DNA from 3 places in the Arthrobacter sp. JDC6 genome. Region 1 is predicted to be linked to each of the others. Evidence: riboswitches for the same ligand, from Rfam matches in the RefSeq annotation. Region 1 holds a riboswitch; each other region holds the start of a gene.
What was found. A riboswitch is a leader RNA that binds a small molecule or an ion and turns the genes downstream of it on or off. The one in region 1 is predicted to bind cyclic di-AMP.
Positions count from the first base shown of each region.

Region 2: another riboswitch for cyclic di-AMP. It lies ahead of ACV095_RS09270 (C40 family peptidase); the one in region 1 lies ahead of ACV095_RS16635 (C40 family peptidase).
Region 3: another riboswitch for cyclic di-AMP. It lies ahead of ACV095_RS17280 (aggregation-promoting factor C-terminal-like domain-containing protein); the one in region 1 lies ahead of ACV095_RS16635 (C40 family peptidase).

Region 1 is NZ_CM151278.1:3,590,770-3,596,361, forward strand. It holds gene ACV095_RS16610 (molybdopterin molybdotransferase MoeA) at 1-1,018, opposite strand, end outside; gene ACV095_RS16615 (DUF6457 domain-containing protein) at 1,015-1,311, opposite strand; gene mobA (molybdenum cofactor guanylyltransferase) at 1,308-1,982, opposite strand; gene ACV095_RS16625 (HNH endonuclease) at 2,078-2,578, opposite strand; gene ACV095_RS16630 (NlpC/P60 family protein) at 2,847-3,614, opposite strand; gene ACV095_RS16635 (C40 family peptidase) at 3,778-4,455, opposite strand; cyclic di-AMP (ydaO/yuaA leader) riboswitch at 4,526-4,705, opposite strand; gene ACV095_RS16640 (M23 family metallopeptidase) at 4,834-5,592, opposite strand, start outside.
Region 2 is NZ_CM151278.1:1,976,311-1,981,902, forward strand. It holds partial or broken gene ACV095_RS09260 (ribonuclease Z) at 1-135, shown strand, start outside; gene ACV095_RS09265 (protein adenylyltransferase SelO) at 119-1,582, shown strand; gene ACV095_RS09270 (C40 family peptidase) at 1,709-2,542, opposite strand; cyclic di-AMP (ydaO/yuaA leader) riboswitch at 2,546-2,716, opposite strand; gene ACV095_RS09275 (aggregation-promoting factor C-terminal-like domain-containing protein) at 2,977-4,359, shown strand; gene ACV095_RS09280 (TraR/DksA family transcriptional regulator) at 4,381-4,740, shown strand; gene ACV095_RS09285 (DNA alkylation repair protein) at 4,737-5,267, shown strand; gene ACV095_RS09290 (DUF1810 domain-containing protein) at 5,293-5,592, shown strand, end outside.
Region 3 is NZ_CM151278.1:3,746,691-3,752,282, forward strand. It holds gene ACV095_RS17275 (ArnT family glycosyltransferase) at 1-1,805, shown strand, start outside; cyclic di-AMP (ydaO/yuaA leader) riboswitch at 2,013-2,173, shown strand; gene ACV095_RS17280 (aggregation-promoting factor C-terminal-like domain-containing protein) at 2,179-2,892, shown strand; gene ACV095_RS17285 (VOC family protein) at 2,982-3,407, opposite strand; gene upp (uracil phosphoribosyltransferase) at 3,469-4,104, opposite strand; gene ACV095_RS17295 (phosphatase PAP2 family protein) at 4,117-4,920, opposite strand; gene tadA (tRNA adenosine(34) deaminase TadA) at 4,976-5,482, shown strand; gene ACV095_RS17305 (glycosyltransferase family 4 protein) at 5,479-5,592, opposite strand, start outside.

The DNA of each region.
Region 1 (5,592 bases):
GGCCGGGCCGCATGGCCACGCCATCGATGATGAGCCGGCCGCCGAGTTCGGCCACTGCCCTGCGGAGGTGGTCCGTTCCCGAGCGCCCGGTGCCACCGGTAGTAATGACGACGTCGGCCGGCAGGTCCGGCGCGTCCGGCACCTCCGGCAGCACGTCCTCGAGCGCCGCAAGCCATTCGTCATAGGAGTCGCCGATCCGCTGCTGCCCGCCGGGTATGCCGCCCAGCATGGCGACGACATCCGGCAGCTGCGGGCCGAAGGTGTCGCGCACCTGGCCCGGGGCCGGCGTGCCGTGTTCCACCACTTCGGACCCGGTCAGGACCAGGCGCACCACGGGCTTTCCCTGGACCTGCACATCGTCGTAGCCTGCCAGCGCGGCAAGTGCCAGGTGGGCGGGATTGAGCTCCACCCCCGCCTTGACCAGGATGTCCCCTTCCAGGGCTTCCTCCCCGGCTTTCCTGATGTGCTCTCCCGCGCGGGGCTCGCCCGGGCGGGCCTTGCCCCCGGTCATCAGGAGTGGGAGTCCTTCATCGTCCTGGCCAAGGACTGCGCTCTCGGTGCGAAGCACTGCCTTGCCGCCTGCGGGGATCAGGCCGCCGGTGGCGATGGGGCTGGCCTGGTGCGGTGCCAGCCGGGTGCCGGGTTCCACCGGGATCCAGGGGCCGCTTCCGTTGACCACCCAGCCGTCCATGGCCGAGGACGCATAGTGGGGCATGTCCTGGAGGGCCACGATGTCCTGGTCCAGTTTGCGGCCCAACGCGATTCGCAGTGCCACTGGTCCGGGAGGAATGGGGGTTCCGGCGTCGAACGCCGTCTGCCGGGCCTCTTCCCACGTGTGGGCGGCATGGTGCTGGCCCGCATGCCCTGCTTCCGCCGTCCCGGCTTGGACTGCGCCGGAGTCAGTGGTTCCGGGTTCAGTGGGTCCGGGTTCAGTGGGTCCGCGTCCAGCTATGCCGGCCGGCCCTTCCGCTTCGCTGCCAGGTGGCGCTTCCGGATCGCTTTGGGGTTCCGCGGTCATTCGCCGGGAGTCCCGGCGGCAGCCTCGGCCTCGTAGTCCTTTGCCAGTGTGCGGGCAACGGCCAGGGCCGCATCCATTGATTCAGCGTCCATCTCCCTGCCGGGAGCCGCAGCCAGGCCCGCAGCGAACCCGGCGATGAAAGTGGTGAGCGGAGCGGCTGGCCGGACCACAGCATGGGCGGCGACGCCCGCAAGCGCCAACACCGCGTTGACGTCCACCTGGACGTCCTCAAGGTTGTACGCCTGGAGAAGTGCCCTGCACCACTCTTCCAGTGTTTCGTCCTGGCTCTTCACGAATTGCCTCCCACGTTTGCTCCGCCCGTCTGCCGGTCCTGGCGTTCACTCTGGTTCCCGGCGGCAATCCCCAGCGCGGCAGCGTCATCCCAGGTATCCACATCGGAGGTGGACCCGGCAGGGACTGTGACAAGCTGCACGTCCAGATTAGCAAGGAGCGACCTGACAGAGCCGTTGACCAGCGCCCCGCGGGCAGCGAGGTCCCTGCACGCCTTTGTTAACTCAGGCGTGCGGTAAAAACCCACCAGTGGCTGTGGGCGGTTGCCTTCGGCAGCCATGACATTTGCCGGGTTCGCCGCCGTGGACATCTGCAAAGCTTCCTGAAGCGCTGCCACCGCTTGGGATGCCAGCGGCATGTCGCAGGCCAGCACCAGGAGGTAGGGCGCATCCTCGCCGATGTCCGCCAGCGCATCCAGCCCGGCCGCTATGGCTGCCGCCGGGCCCGCGAAGTGCGGCTGCTCCCTGCAGCTCAGCAGGTTGGGAGGCCAGATTGGCAGGGAAGCCATCTCGCCCACAACTGCCACATGCCGGGCCCCCGCGGCGGCAGCGACAGCGCGTTCGAGGAGGGATTGGCCTTGGAAGACGAGCGACTGCTTGGGTACGCCGCCCAGCCGCGATGACCTCCCCCCGGCCAGGATCACGGCATCAAAGGCAAGCCCGTTCACTTCCACTCCCCCAGCCTAGCGACCGGCAGCGTAGGGGCCGCACTGCGGGTCAGAACGTCCGGCGCACCGGAGCATCACGGCAACTCAGGCAGCGCGGGGTGTCAGGCAGCGCGTTCCGGAAGCAGGAAGGGGTCCCAGGCCGGCGTGGGCTTCTCCAGTTCCTTGATCTGCCAGATGGTTCCGTGCGGCGGTTCGGGCACGAACCGCAGGGTCCATCCCATCTCGGCTGGAGTGTGGTCGCCCTTGACGTTGTTGCAGCGCAGGCAGGCGGCCACCAGGTTCTCCCACGAATCGGCCCCGCCCCGGGACTTGGGGTGAACATGGTCAATGGTGTGCGCCGCTTTCCCGCAGTAGGCGCATTTATGCCCGTCGCGCCGGAGTACGCCCCTGCGGCTGACGGCCGTGGAGTGGTTGTACCGGGGCCGGATGTAGCGGTTGAGGAGGATCACGGACGGGCGGCCCAGAATGTCAGTAGGGCCCACCACGGGGTCGTCACCTTCGGCCACCACACTTGCCTTGCCCGTGAGCACAAGCACCAGCGCCCGGCGGAAAGTAATAACCGCCAGCGGTTCATATCCAGCATTCAGAACGAGAGTGCGCATGCACTTACCTCTTCACGGCCGCACCCGTCAGGGGCACGAGGGCCGGCTGCCCTCGGCATGTCCGGGCTATGGATCGACATCACAAGAGTAAACAAAGAAGTGCAGAATCGGGTAATCGCCACTCTGGAGCAGGACAACGGCTGGACACCGCGGGAGGGTCGGCCGCGGGCGGCGCGGGCCGATTAAGCGCGAAGGACCCCCACCGGGATGGCGGGGGTCCTTGGGGGCATTGCCAGGCCTGCGGCCGTTCAGGCCTGCCTTGGGATGCTTAGTTGACGCGGATGAACACGGGGCCGGAACCCACGTTTGCGCTGAAGACCACAGTCTGGTTTCCGTTGTAGCCGCCGTGGACTGCCATGCCGTTTCCGGCGTAGACAGCAATGTGGGCCATGCCCGCGCCGCCGTCAGCGTAGTAGATCAGGTCGCCCGGCTGCGCTTCGGCTGCACTCACGGTGCGGCCCAGGGACAGGTAGCCGGCGGGCCAGTCATGGAAGTGGATGCCGACGGCGGCCAGCGAGTTGGTGACCAGCATGGTGCAGTCCTGCATAACGCCGAGCTGGGCGTAGGCGGCCGAGAGGATTGCAGCGCCCTTGCCGCTGGCGGAAGCCTGGGCAGCGGGAGCGGCCGGAGCAGCAGCGGTGGCAACCTTGGCGGTGACCTTGGGAGCCGCAACGGGCTCGGCGGCAGGAGCAGCTTCCTGCACCTCGACCTGGGGCTCAGGCTCGGCGACGGGAGCCGGCGTGGTGGTGACAGCGGGCTTCTCGTAGCTGATGGCGATGGTGGAAGCCGCGGAAATCGGGGCGTCGATTGCGGATTCAACTTCCAGTGCGGACGCCGGAGCGGAATCACGCTTGACGTTGGCGTCGGCAGCGTTGGCCGCGATGCCGCTGGTCAGGACCAGGCCGGAAGCGGCAGCGATAACCGCAGCCTGGCGGCCCATGCCGCCTGCGTTGTCGCTGACGGCCTTTGCAATAACAGCGATCGAGTTGGTTTTGGTGACCTCGGCGCGATGCCGTGCGGTGGCACGAGTCGTCATCAGTTCTCTCTTTCGTTTTTCCCTCAAACCGCTTGTAGGCAGGCGAAGGTTGTTGGACGCGCCGGCATCTTGGGGGTACGTCGGCGCGTCCCGAACGGGGATGTGGTTTCTAGCGAAAAAGCCTTGGGCAAAGAAATAGCCCTTGGAGCGTTAAGCCCAAGAACTAGTTGCCGTAGTGGTAGTACGAGGAGGTGCCAGTGGCTGCAGGCGAGTGGAGCAGCGTGCCCTGGGAGGGGTTGAGTGCGCTGATCATCATGCCGTTGCCGACGTAGATGCCGACGTGCGCGCCACCGTTCTGGACAACCAGGTCACCCGGCTGCGGGGTGGAGGTGGGAGTCATGATGCTCCACGCATTGGTGCGGGGGATGCTGATTCCGGCCTGGGCGTAAACCCACTGCACGAACCCGGAGCAGTCCCAGCCGGTGACCGGGCTGGTGCCGCCCCACACGTAGGAGTGGCCGATGCCGGTGTAGGCGATGGCAGCGATGCCCGAGGTTGCCGCAGCGGATACGGTCTCCGCCGTCTTGGCGGCCGGAGACGCCTCCTGGCCTGCAGTGGTGGCGCGGTTCGCCGAGGCCGTGGACTGGGTACGCACCGCTTCCACCTTCGGAGCAGCGGTGGTCTTGACGACCGGACGCTCGAAGGACACCGTGGCCGTGGGTGCGGCCGTGACAGCGAGGGCTGCCTGGGACGAGCCGGACTCGGTGGAGGCAGAGACACCGGCCGTGGTGTCAGCTGCCGTGGCGGGCAGGCCCATGCTCAGGATGAGGCCGGAAGCCGCTGCCACAACGGCAGCCTGGCGGCCTACGGTCCCGGCATTTGCACTGACGGCCTTGGACATGGCGTCCAGGGGGTTGGTGCGAACCGTTTGCGCACGGTGGCGCGCAGAATGATGGCGTGAAGACACGAAGGTAGCCTCTCCCAATGCCTGCGAGGTGAGCTGTCGGATTCGGATGGGAGTCACCCGGCCACGCTGCTTCCTGGGAAGCTTGTGACTTAACCCCAAGGCCTTCTGAACATGAAGGCCAAAATTGGTTCCCCCGCCCCTGCCAGACGATGAAATGCGAACGGACCTTGAGCGGTGGCAGAGTTAGGCAATCCACTCAAGAGCGTCAACTTCGGAAAAGTTGACGCGAGTTAGACGGTACAGCAGTTTTGCTTCAATGTCACATTCAGGTCACGGCGCGTCGCGGACATGTGAGAGCGGGCAACCATTTGGCTACAGCCAGCCCATGGGATCGACAACTTCGCCATTGACCTGCACCTCGAAGTGGAGGTGGCAGCCAGTGGATGCGCCCGTGGTACCGCTCAGTGCCACCACGTCCCCGCGGGAGACGGTCTGGCCCACCTTGACGTTGAAGGACGAGAGATGGTTGTAGGTGGTCTCCAGCCCGTTGCCGTGGTCAATGACCACGCGGTTTCCGCCACCGAACTGGTGCCAGCCGGCAAAGGTCACGGTACCTGTCGCGGCGGCCAGGACCGAGGTCCCGCACTGCGCCACGAAGTCCTGGCCCCGGTGGAAGTCTCCGGAGCCTCCGGTGATCGGACTGACCCGGTAGCCGAAGGGGGAAGCGGTGGTGAGGGAGGCGAGGGGTGCAGCCAGGGTGCCGGCCGAAGCGGCACGCGTGACGGAGCCGGCGGACTGGGCGCTCAGGAGTTGCTTCAGCTTCCCGTCCGGGTCGGCCTGGGTCACCACGGCCGACCGGCTGAAGTCGATCTGTGCTCCGACATCGGCCGAGATCTGGGGCTGGGGGCTGACGGCGGACGCGGCCATGGGGGCACTGCCGGCGGCATCCGTGGCCATGACGGGACTCGTGGCGGGCACCGTGACCGTCAGCACCAGGCCTGTGGCGGCAAGGGCAATGCCGGCTTTTTGGCCAATACCGCTGGCGGCGGCAAACTCCGTCATCTGCCGGAAGGGACCCCGGCGGCGGCGCGCGTCACGATGCAGGTCGCGGGGGCGCTCCGCTGCGACAAC
Region 2 (5,592 bases), 1.6 Mb from region 1:
GCGCAGGCTCCGGGAACCACGGTCATTGCCGCTGAGGACCTGCAGCACATTGCCGTTCCCCGCCGCCGGCAACCGGCACGGGAAGCAGCGGGCGGAACTACGGCGATAGGGTTAAGCCATGACGGCAGCAGCTGAATCCACGGTCACTTTTGACGGCCGTTTCGCCCGGGAACTGTCGGAACTCGCCGTTCCCTGGCAGGCCGAGGAAGCCCCCAGCCCCGAGCTCCTGGTCCTGAACGACAGGCTCGCACGCGACCTGGGCCTGGACCCAGGGTACCTTCGCAGTCCCGAAGGGGTGCGGCTCCTGGTGGGCAACCACGTTCCGGCGGGCGCCACCCCGGTGGCGCAGGCCTACGCGGGCCACCAGTTCGGCGGCTACTCTCCGCTGCTTGGCGACGGACGCGCCCTGCTGCTTGGTGAGGTCACGGACAAAGGCGGCCGCCTCCTGGACCTCCATCTCAAAGGCTCGGGGCGCACGCCGTTTGCCCGCGCCGGGGACGGACGTGCCGTCGTCGGGCCCATGCTCCGTGAGTACGTGGTAAGTGAAGCCATGCATGCCCTGCACATTCCCACCACCCGCTCGCTCGCCGTCGTGGCAACTGGCCGGCAGGTCAGGCGTGACGGCATGCTGCCCGGTGCGGTCCTGGCGCGGGTTGCCGGCAGCCACCTGCGCGTCGGCAGCTTCCAGTACGCGCGGGCCACGGAAAACTTCGAGCTGCTGAAGCGGCTGGCGGATTTCGCCATCGGCAGGCACTACCCGCACGCTGCCGGCGCCCCAAACCCCTACCTGGAGTTGTTCGCCTCGGTGGTCTCCGCCCAGGCGGACCTGGTGGCCCGGTGGATGCTGGTGGGGTTCGTGCACGGGGTCATGAATACGGACAATATGACCATCTCAGGGGAAACCATCGACTACGGCCCGTGCGCGTTCATGGATGTGTTCAATCCCGCCGCTGTCTACAGTTCCATCGACGTCAGCGGACGCTACGCCTACGCCAACCAGCCGGTGCTGGCCGAATGGAACCTTGCACGGCTGGCGGAGGCAATGCTGCCGCTGATCGACGGGGACCAGGAAAAGGCGGTTGCCCCCGCGGTGGAGGTACTTGGCGGATTCCGCGGACAGTACAGCCAGGCGTGGTCCGGCGGCATGAAGGCCAAGCTGGGCCTGTCGGGGGATGCGGACAGCGACGCCGCCTCCGCCCTGGTGGACGGTGCCATTGCCATCCTGAAGGACGGGCCGGTGGACTACACCTTGTTCTTCCGGAACCTGGGCAAGGCCGCGCGGGGGGACCTCCGTCCCGTGCGCGGCATGGTCCTGGACCTTGAAGCGTTCGACGCCTGGGCGGAGCGGTGGCAGGCCCTGGGGCCCGACGCGGAACTGATGGACAGCGTGAACCCTGCCTATATTCCGCGGAACCACCTCGTGGAAGAGGCGCTGTCCGCCGCCACTGACGGAAACCTGGCTCCCCTGCAGCAGTTGCTCGAGGCCGTCGGCAGCCCCTTCGCCGAGCGGCCGGGCCTGGAACGCTACGCCGAAGGTGCCCCTGAGGATTTCGGCACCTACATGACCTTCTGCGGGACGTGACTGTTCAGCGGTACGGTGCGGAAATGACAGGAGGGCGGCAGCCGGGAATACCCGGCTGCCGCCCTCCTGTCTAAGAACAGCTTTGCTGTTTAGTACCAGCCTGCTGCTGCCAAAGCGTTGCGAAGGCTAGGCTACGCGGACTGCGGAGTAGCCGCCGAGCCAGCTGATGGAGTGGACCTCGGTGCTGTAGCCGTTGACGCCGCCGCTCACAACCTGGCCGTTGCCGGCGTACACGCCCACGTGGCCGGAGGTGATGATCAGGTCGCCGGGGGCGGGAGCGCCGACAACGGTTCCGTACTGGAAGAACTGCGTGGGGGCCAGGTCGCCGACGGACTTGCCGACGGAGCGCAGGGCCTTCTCAACCATTGCGGTGCAGTCCTGGTTCACGCCGACCTGGCTGTAAGCGGATGCCAGGATGGCAGCGCCGGTCCCGGTGCCGGTGGACGCCGCCGGGGCGGCTGAGGCGTAGGACATGTTCATGCCGGTGTTTGCCGGTGCGGTTGTGGCTGCCGTCTGGACGGGAGCTGCTGCCGGCGCCGGGGCTGCGGTGTGGCCAGCGCCGGGGATCTGGATCTGGTCACCGGGGTAGATGATGGAGGACAGTCCCAGTCCGTTGGCGGCCAGGACGTCGTTGAGGCTGACGCCATGGGCGGCCGCGATGGCCCCGATGGTGTCGCCGGACACCACCGTGTGGACGGTTCCTGCTGCTGCGACGGGTGCTGCTGCCGGGGCAGGTGCGGAGTATGCCTGGACGCTGGTGTTCTCAGTGGTGTCCGGGCCGGTGACACCTGCATGGGCCGGGGCTCCGACGCCAAAGGCAATACCGGACGCTGCAGCAACGGCAAGCGCCGGACGGCCCAGCGAACGGGCCTGGGACTTGGCGGTTACGGCGAGGCCCTCGAGCGCAATGGAGCGGGCCGGAGTCGCGCGGTGACGGGCAGTGGTGGAAATTTTTGACACAGTTGATCGCCTCTCCCATGCCTGCGGGGTGAGCTGTCGGGTTCGGGCTGGAGATACCCGGCCGGTAGCTGGCTCCGCGGGCGGAGGCGCTAACGACTTAACCCCAAGGCCACATGTGGCCGTAGAAACTTGGTTCCCCCGTCCCTGCCAAACGGAAAGCGGTTGAATCCCATGATCAGCGGCAGGGCTCGGCATGCTGACGGGAATGTCCCGTCTGAGAGGGACACCAAACGACCATAACCCGCGCTGCCCCCGATTGTCACATTTGGATAACATACGAGGCTCCCCTCTCAATTGCGCAAACGTCTTGATGTACTTCGCATTTCGGGCGGTGACCTCGACCGATGCAGGCAGGGTCTTTATCGCTGCAAACGGTAACAATGTGGCCACGGACGCGCCCTCGGGGGCCGCGCCGGACGGTAAGCTTCGGGACTATGCCCCTGTTCGTGACCAGCCGAGGGATCCCGCTCCTCGGTGGCGTGCTGGCCATCGCCCTGGCCGCCGCCACCGTGCTGCCGGCCGCAGCGGAGGAGCCGCCGCCCGGCGGATATCCCTCCTGGTCGGATGTGCAGCAGGCGCAGTCGTCCGAAGCGGCAAAAGCTGCAGAAATTGCCACCATCGACGGGCTCTTGACCGGCCTGCAGGCGCAGTCGGAGGCAGCCGGGGACGCAGCCGTACGGTCGGCCGCCGAATACGCTGCCGCGGATGCAGAGCTCCAGTCAGCCACATCACGCCTGGAAACCCTGTCCGCACGGGCCGCCCGCGCAAACGACGAAGTGGCCCGGTACCGGAAGGACCTCGGCGCCCTGGCCGTGCAGTCGTACAAGACAGGCGGGACCAACGCCGGGTTCTTCGTGGCGCTGGACGCCCTGGGGACCAACAGCGTCCAGGGCCTCAACCTCGTCAAGCTCGTGGGGGACAAGACGGCCGCGTTGGTGGTCAAGGCGGCGGCGGCCGGAAAGGTATCCGCTGCCCTGGTGGAGCAGGAAAAGGTTGCCAGGAGCGAACGGGAGCGCCTGTCCGGGGAGGCAAAGGCAAAAGCCGGGGCAGCCAGTTCCGCCAGGGACGCACTGGCACGGCAGGTGGCCGAGGAGCAGCGGCACGGCGGCGAGCTAACGGCCCAGCTTGCCGCCCTGAAAGGGACGACGGCGGCGCTTGAGGGGGAGTACCGCCAAGGCCAGGCTGCGCTGGCTGCCTACGAGGCGGCCCAGGCGGCCAAGCGCGCCGCAGCGGAGGAGCAGGCCCGCCGCCAGGCCGAAGCGGCCGCCAGGGCCGCCGCGGCGGCCGCCCAGCAGCCCAGGCCGCCCGCACCAGCCGCCCCAGCCGCCGTGGGCGGCAATCCTGTCCCGGTGAATCCAGCCCCTGCCAATCCTGTCCCGGCCAACCCTCCGCCGGCCAACCCTCCGCCGGCCAACCCTGTCCCTTCCGTTCCGGAGGCGCCGCCAGCCGAGCCGGCCCTTCCCAGCCCGCCCGCCGTCGTCGTGCCTTCCATTCCCGGTGGAGCGGTCAACGATCCGGCAGGGGCGAAAAGCTACGCGTCCGGACGCCTTGCCGCTTTCGGCTGGGGCCAGGACCAGTTCCTGTGCCTGGCCCAGTTGTGGACCAAGGAATCCAACTGGCTGACCACCGCCACCAACGCGTGGTCCGGGGCCTACGGAATTGCCCAGGCACTGCCGCCCGGCAAGTATGCCAGCGCCGGGAGCGACTGGCTGACCAGCTACCGGACGCAGATCGAATGGGGCCTGGGCTACATCCGTGACCGCTACGGGTCGCCCTGCGGGGCATGGAACCATTCCGTATCCCTGAACTGGTACTGACTGACGCGCTAGGCTTTCCCCATGCCAGATTTCGAACGGTTCCGTGCACTGCTCGAAGATGAGCGGACGCGGCGGATGGCGCTGCTGCCGGCGCTGCGGGCGGACATCGACGCTGCGAATTCGGCCCGCCAGGACTCCAACGTCGACGACGAACACGATCCGGAGGGCGCCACGATCGCCTTCGAGCTGTCACAGGCATCGGCGCTGCTGAAACAAAGCTCGGCGGGGCTGGACCAGATTGAAGCTGCCCTGGCCCGGCTGGCCGCGGGGACCTATGGCATCTGTGCGGTGTGCGGGGAACCCATCGCCGAGGGCAGGCTGGAAGCCCGGCCCTGGACCCCGTTCTGCATCCACCACGCCTCCGCGGGGCGCGCGCGGTGACCGGCACGGCGGACGTGGTGTCCGCTGCGGCGGAATTTGTTGACCGTACCCTCCAGAATGAGGGCGCCTGGTACCGCGCGGACGACGTCGCACACCGCCTGGGCGGTGTGCTGGCCTCGTATGGTTCCTCCGTGGGCGCCGTCCGTGGAACTGTGCGCGACGCCCTGCGCAAATTCAAGGACCTGGACCACGACGCAAGCGTGATGCTGGCCTCTGCCCTCTGGGGACAGCCGGGGCCCGGCTCCCGCCCGGTTTTCGAGCGCCGCCTTGCCGCCGTGGTGCTGCTGCAGTCACGGGTGCGGCTCCTGCAGCATTCGGACCTGACCCGGCTGGAAGGCTTCCTCCGCTCCGCCCACACAGCGGATCTGACCGCGCCCCTGCTCTCCGATGTCCTGATGCCGCTGCTGGCAGGGCTGGGGGAGCGTGAACGGCAGCGGGCCCGCGGTGTGGTGGAACGGTGGAGCGGGGACCCGGACGCCCATCTTCAGGCGGCGGCCGCTGCCCTCATGAAGGAACTGACTTTCTAAAAGCGGACGAATGAAGGAGATCCACATGAATGAGCCGTTTGATCTTGGGCGATTTGTTGCCGCCCAAAACACCGGCGGAACCTATGACCAGGCGTTGGGGGAGCTGCAGGTCGGCCGGAAGTCCGGGCACTGGATGTGGTTCATCTTCCCGCAGATTGCCGGGCTGGGGCAGAGCGCCATGTCACGTAAATACGCCATCTCTTCACTGGCTGAAGCCCGGGCCTACCTGGACCACGAAGTCCTGGGCCCGCGGCTTCTCGAGTGTGCCACGGTCCTGGCCAACCATGCCGACCAGCCGGCCGAGGACATCTTCGGTGGCATCGAC
Region 3 (5,592 bases), 160 kb from region 1:
ACTGGGCGGCCTGGTTTTTCGGCTCCTCCGACGCCGCCAACGCCATCACGGTGGACAAGCCGCCGGCGTCGTTGTGGGTCATGGGGTTGTCCGTCCGGATCTTCGGCCTCAGTTCCTGGAGCATCCTGGTCCCCCAGGCGCTGATGGGCGTCGGCACCGCCTGGCTGCTCTACCTGGCCGTACGGCGGGCCGCGGCGCCTGCCACGGCCGATCCACGGCTGGCGCACCGCACAGGACTGATCGCCGCAGCCGTCCTGGCCCTCACCCCCGTTGCCACGCTGATGTTCCGCTTCAACAACCCGGACGCCCTGCTGGTGCTGCTCATGACGGCAGCCGCCTACGCGGTCCTCCGTGCAGTCCAGGAGGACCGGTTGCGCTGGCTCCTGCTGGCCGGAGTGTTCCTGGGCTTCGGCTTCCTGGCCAAGCAGCTGCAGGTCCTGCTGGTGGTTCCGGGATTCGCCATCGCCTACGCGCTGGCAGGCCCGCACAGGCTCCCGCGGCGCCTGCTCCGGCTGGCCGCGGCGGGAGCGGCCATGGTGGCCTCCGCCGGGTGGTGGCTCCTGGCGGTGGAGCTGACGCCGGCCGGCCTGCGTCCCTACATCGGCGGATCGCAAAACGACTCCATCCTGGAGCTCACGCTGGGTTACAACGGGCTGGGCCGGCTGACGGGCGACGAGACCGGCAGTGTGGGCGGCGGCAACGGCTGGGGAGATCCCGGGCTGCTCCGGATGTTCAACAGCGAGTTCGGCGGCCAGATCGCGTGGCTGCTGCCGTCCGCCCTGATCCTTGCGGCGGGCCTGCTGTGGTTGGGCCGGCGGGCCCCGCGGACGGATGCGGTCCGCGCCGCCGTCATCATCTGGGGCTCGTGGGTGCTGGTGACGGGCCTGGTCTTCAGCTTCATGGCCGGCATCATCCACCCTTACTACGCCGTGGCGCTGGCGCCGGGGATCGCCGGGCTTGCGGGGCTGGGCACGGTCCTCCTGTGGCAGCACCGGCAGCAGCCACCCGCCGCACTCCTGCTGGCCGCAGCGGTGGCCGCGGCCGCCCTGATGGCCTTCCAGCTGCTGGGCACCACGTCCGCCTACGGCGCGTGGCTGCGTTGGCTGGTCCTTTCCGGAGGCTTGGCGGCCGCAGCGGGCGTGGCGTTCGGCAGGTTCCTGCGCTGGCGTGCCGTGCAGCGGACGACGGCGGCGCTCGCCATTGCGGCGTCGCTCACCGGGCCGCTGGCGTACTCCCTTTCCACGGCGTCGACAACGCACAGCGGGGCGATCGTCAGTGCCGGGCCCTCGTCGGGCTTCGGCCCTCGCGGGACGGGCCCTGGCCGGAGCGGGACAGGCAGCACCAGGCAGCCAACAACCCAGGGAAACACGGCCCGCCAGCAGGGCGCGCCCGGGGGAACACTTCCCGGCGGAACCGCTGCTGCCGGTGGTCGCGGAGGCGGGGCCGTGGGAGGCCTCTTGGGCGCCCCCACGCCGTCCGCGGAACTCGTGGCAGCACTCAGGAATGGCGCCTCGGGCTACACCTGGGCAGCGGCAGTGGTGGGGTCGAACAACGCTGCCGGTTACCAGTTGGCAACGGAACTGCCGGTCATGGCGGTGGGTGGGTTCAACGGCACAGATCCCGCCCCTACCTTGGCGGAGTTCCAGGATCTGGTGTCCCAGGGAAAGATCCACTACTTCATCACAGGCGGAACCATCCGGGCCAGTACCGGTTCGGACGCTGCCGCCCAGATCGCCCAGTGGGTGGCGAACAACTTCACGGCGCAGAGCATTGGCGGCACCACCGTCTACCTGTTGGCTGGGTAACGGGAACTGTAACGGTCGGCGCGCTGCGCTCATGAAATGGGGCGGCCATACCCCAATGGGACCGAGGTTACGAACGGGGAATCCGGCAAATCAACGCGCTGAGGATCGTGACTTCCGTTACCTAAATGTGACTTTCGCGTGCACTTCCTGTAGCGTCGATTGGGTGCGGCCCCCGTTCGGGCCGCATATCCCGGGTCGACGCCAAGCTCTGCCGCTTCCCCGGATTCCGATTGAGCTACGGCAGAGGCGGGGGACCCACCGTCCCGGGCATTGAATGCCCTTGGGGTTAAGCCAGTACGTGATCTTTCCGTACGGCCGGATGCCCTCATCCGAACCCGACAGCTAACTCCGCAGGTGTGAGAGGCGATCAATCATGTCCAAAAACACGGCAGAAGCACGCCTGCTGCAGGCCAAGGCTAAACACAGGGCCGCGCAGCAGGCCAAGAAGACCACCCTGGGCCAGCGCGCCGCCGTCCTTGCAGCATCGTGCGCGGTGCTGGTGGGGGTAGGCGCGGCAGGACAGGCCACCAGCAGCATGACTCCGGTGTCATCCACCGCGTCCAACCCTTCCACGTCAGCGTCCGACGCTCAAATGAGCATCGAGAAGAGCGATATCCGCTCCAACCCGGCAGCAAGCCCCGCGCCCGCTGCCATCAGCGTGGCACCGCAGGCAGCGGAACCGGCCCCCGCAGCGGCACCGGCAGCACCCGCAGCGCCTGCCCCGGCCCCGGCGCCTGAGCCCGCCCCCGCACCTGAGCCGGCTCGCGCCGTCGCGGTTAACGATCCTGCAGGCGCCCAGGCGTACGCCGCCAGCCAGCTGGGGGCGTTTGGCTGGGGACCGGACCAGATGCAGTGCCTGCAGACGCTGTGGACCAAGGAGTCCGACTGGACCACCACGGCCACCAATTCCAGCAGCGGGGCATACGGCATCGTCCAGTCCCTGCCCGCTGAGAAGATGGCAAGCGCCGGCGCGGACTACCTCACCAACTACCGCACGCAGATCAATTGGGGCCTGGACTACATCAAGAAGAGCTACCAGTCGCCCTGTGGTGCCCTGAACTTCCACCTGGCCCACAACTGGTACTAGGCACTCCTCCCCCCCCCGGCGGCAGCGATGCCGGGGGAACTGCACCAAAGCGGCGGGCCGCATCATCATGATGCGGCCCGCCGCTTTGGTTAACCAGCGCCCGGTCCGGCGCCCTGTCCGGTGTTCCCGCCAGCGCCCTGCCCGGCGTTCCGCCACGGGATGTACTGGACAGCCCACTTGTTTCCGTCCGGATCGGCGAAGTACACGAAGTGGCCCCAGTCCTGGACGTCCACATCGCTGACATCCACGCCGTTGCTCTTGAGCTGGTCATGCGCCGCATTGATGTCGTCGACCACCATCTGCAGGTTGGAGCCCGTGCCGGGCGGGGCGTCGACGAGTCCTTCGCCGATGCAGATGGAGCAGGCCGAGCCCGGCGGCGTCAACTGCACAAAGCGGATGGAGTCCGACGGCCGCTCGTCGTAGTCGGCGTTAAAGCCCACTTTGTTGACGTAGAAGTCCTTGGCACGGTCAACGTCGGATACGGGGACAAAGACAAGCTCGAGTTTCCAGTCCATCCGCACAGGCTAGCGGCGGGACACCCGTTGGGAAAGAGCCCGTTCAAACAGGGCCGAAGTGCTACCCGGCGATGCCGTAGAGGCGGTCGCCGGCGTCGCCCAGCCCGGGGACAATGTAGGACTTCTCGTTGAGCTTCTCGTCGATGGAGGCCAGGACGATGTGCACGTTGGCCCCTGACAGTTCCTCCTCCAGCCGCGCCAGGCCCTCGGGGGCGGCCAGCAGGCAGATGCAGGTGACGTCGGAAGCGCCGCGCTTGAACAGGAACTTGATGGCTTCGCGCAGGGTTCCGCCCGTGGCCAGCATGGGGTCCAGGACGAAAACCTGGCGGCCGGTGAGGTCCTCCGGCAGGCGCTCCGCGTAGGTGATGATGTCCAGCGTCTCCTCGTCCCGGGCCATGCCCAGGAAACCCACTTCAGCGGTGGGAACCAGCTTGGTCATGCCTTCCAGCATTCCCAGGCCGGCGCGCAGGATGGGAACCACCAGCGGGGTGGGCTTGGTGAAGGCGGTGCCGACGGTGGTGCTGACGGGCGTCTCGATGGTGACGGGCTCGGTGCGGACCTCCCGAGTGGCTTCGTAGGCCAGCAGGGTCACCAGCTCTTCCGTCAGCTGGCGGAAGACCGGCGACGGCGTGTTCTTGTCCCTCAGGACAGTGAGCTTGTGGGCGACCAGGGGGTGGTCAACAACGAGAGTGCGCATCCCCCAAAACTATCACTCGGCGCTGCCCTTCCCGCGTCCGGAGTGTTCGCCGTCGTGCAGTTCCTCGGCCACCACGTCCCGGACGATGGGACGGTCGAACGACGGCGCTGCCCCTGCGTGCTCGCGCCTTCGGACCAGGTGGAACAGCCGGTGGGCCAGGATAACGATTGCCACCCAGGCCAGGCCCAGGATCCAGCCGGCCATAACGTCCGTGAGCCAGTGGTGGCCCAGGAAGACCCGGCTCAGGCCCATGGCGATGATGAAGATCGAGCCGGCGGTGATGGCGGTAACCCGAACCCGCATGGTGTGGAACTGAAGGCAGATGAGGTAGATCACCAGACTGATCACCACGGTGGTGTTCAGGGTGTGTCCGCTGGGGAAGGATGGCGAATCCTCGTAAGGGGGGACGGCGTCCGCATGGTCGGGCCGGGTACGGCCCACCAGCTTCTTGCCGAACGTGGTGGCGGTGACGGACGCTGCCGCTGCACCGCCGATCAGGACCAGCGGACGCCAGTTCCGGCTCAGGAAGGTCAACCACGCTGTGAGGATGCTGGCCAGGATGGGCATCCCGATGCCGCCGCCGATGTTGGTGAAACCGGTGACAAAGGAGTCAAGGCCGGGGCTGCGGAGGCCTTCGGCAAAGGCAAGGGCAGGCTTGTCCAGGTTGGCCAGGCCAGCGGAGTCCACCACATCGTCGTAGACCTCTGCCCCAAGCAGCGCCAGGGACACGATGACCACACCGCCCACAAGGATGGTGAGGATCAACGCCGCATAGGGTTTGAACCAAATACCCAATCGGTCCCGAAGAGTGTCCATGGTGCCTCCCGGCATCGGCAAGTAACCTGACTAACCCCGAAACTATCATTGAGCCATGCCCTTGCCCGAAAAGAAACACGAGGCCTGGATGGGCCTTGCCCTGGCGGAGGCCCGCCGTGCGCTCGACACGGAGGACGTGCCCATCGGCGCCGTAGTGATAGGGCCCGACGGCGACCTTCTGGGTTCGGGACGCAACCAGCGGGAGGAGCTGGGCGACCCCACAGCCCACGCCGAGGTGGTGGCCATCAGGGAGGCGGCCGGACGGCTGCGGGAACGGGCACGGCTCGGCGGCGGCCGGGGCGACGGGTGGCGCTTGTCCGACTGCACGCTGGTGGTCACCCTGGAACCCTGCGCCATGTGTGCGGGCGCGATCGTCCTGGCGAGGATTCCCCGGGTTGTGTTCGGGGCCTGGGATGAGAAGGCCGGCGCTGCGGGATCGGTATTCGATATCCTCCGCGAGCGCCGGCTGAACCACTGGGTTGAGGTGTATCCCGGGGTCCGCGGGGAAGAGTGCGCTTCACTGCTGCGCGAATTTTTCGCCGCCCACCGGAGCAGCCTCTAGCCCTGCCGCTCCCCGTGTCCGCCGGGTCCCTCCAGGAGGGCCAGCACGTCCTGCGCTGTTTCGCTCCATCCCGGCAGCCTGGTCCGCGCATCAAGCGCGGCTGAACGCCA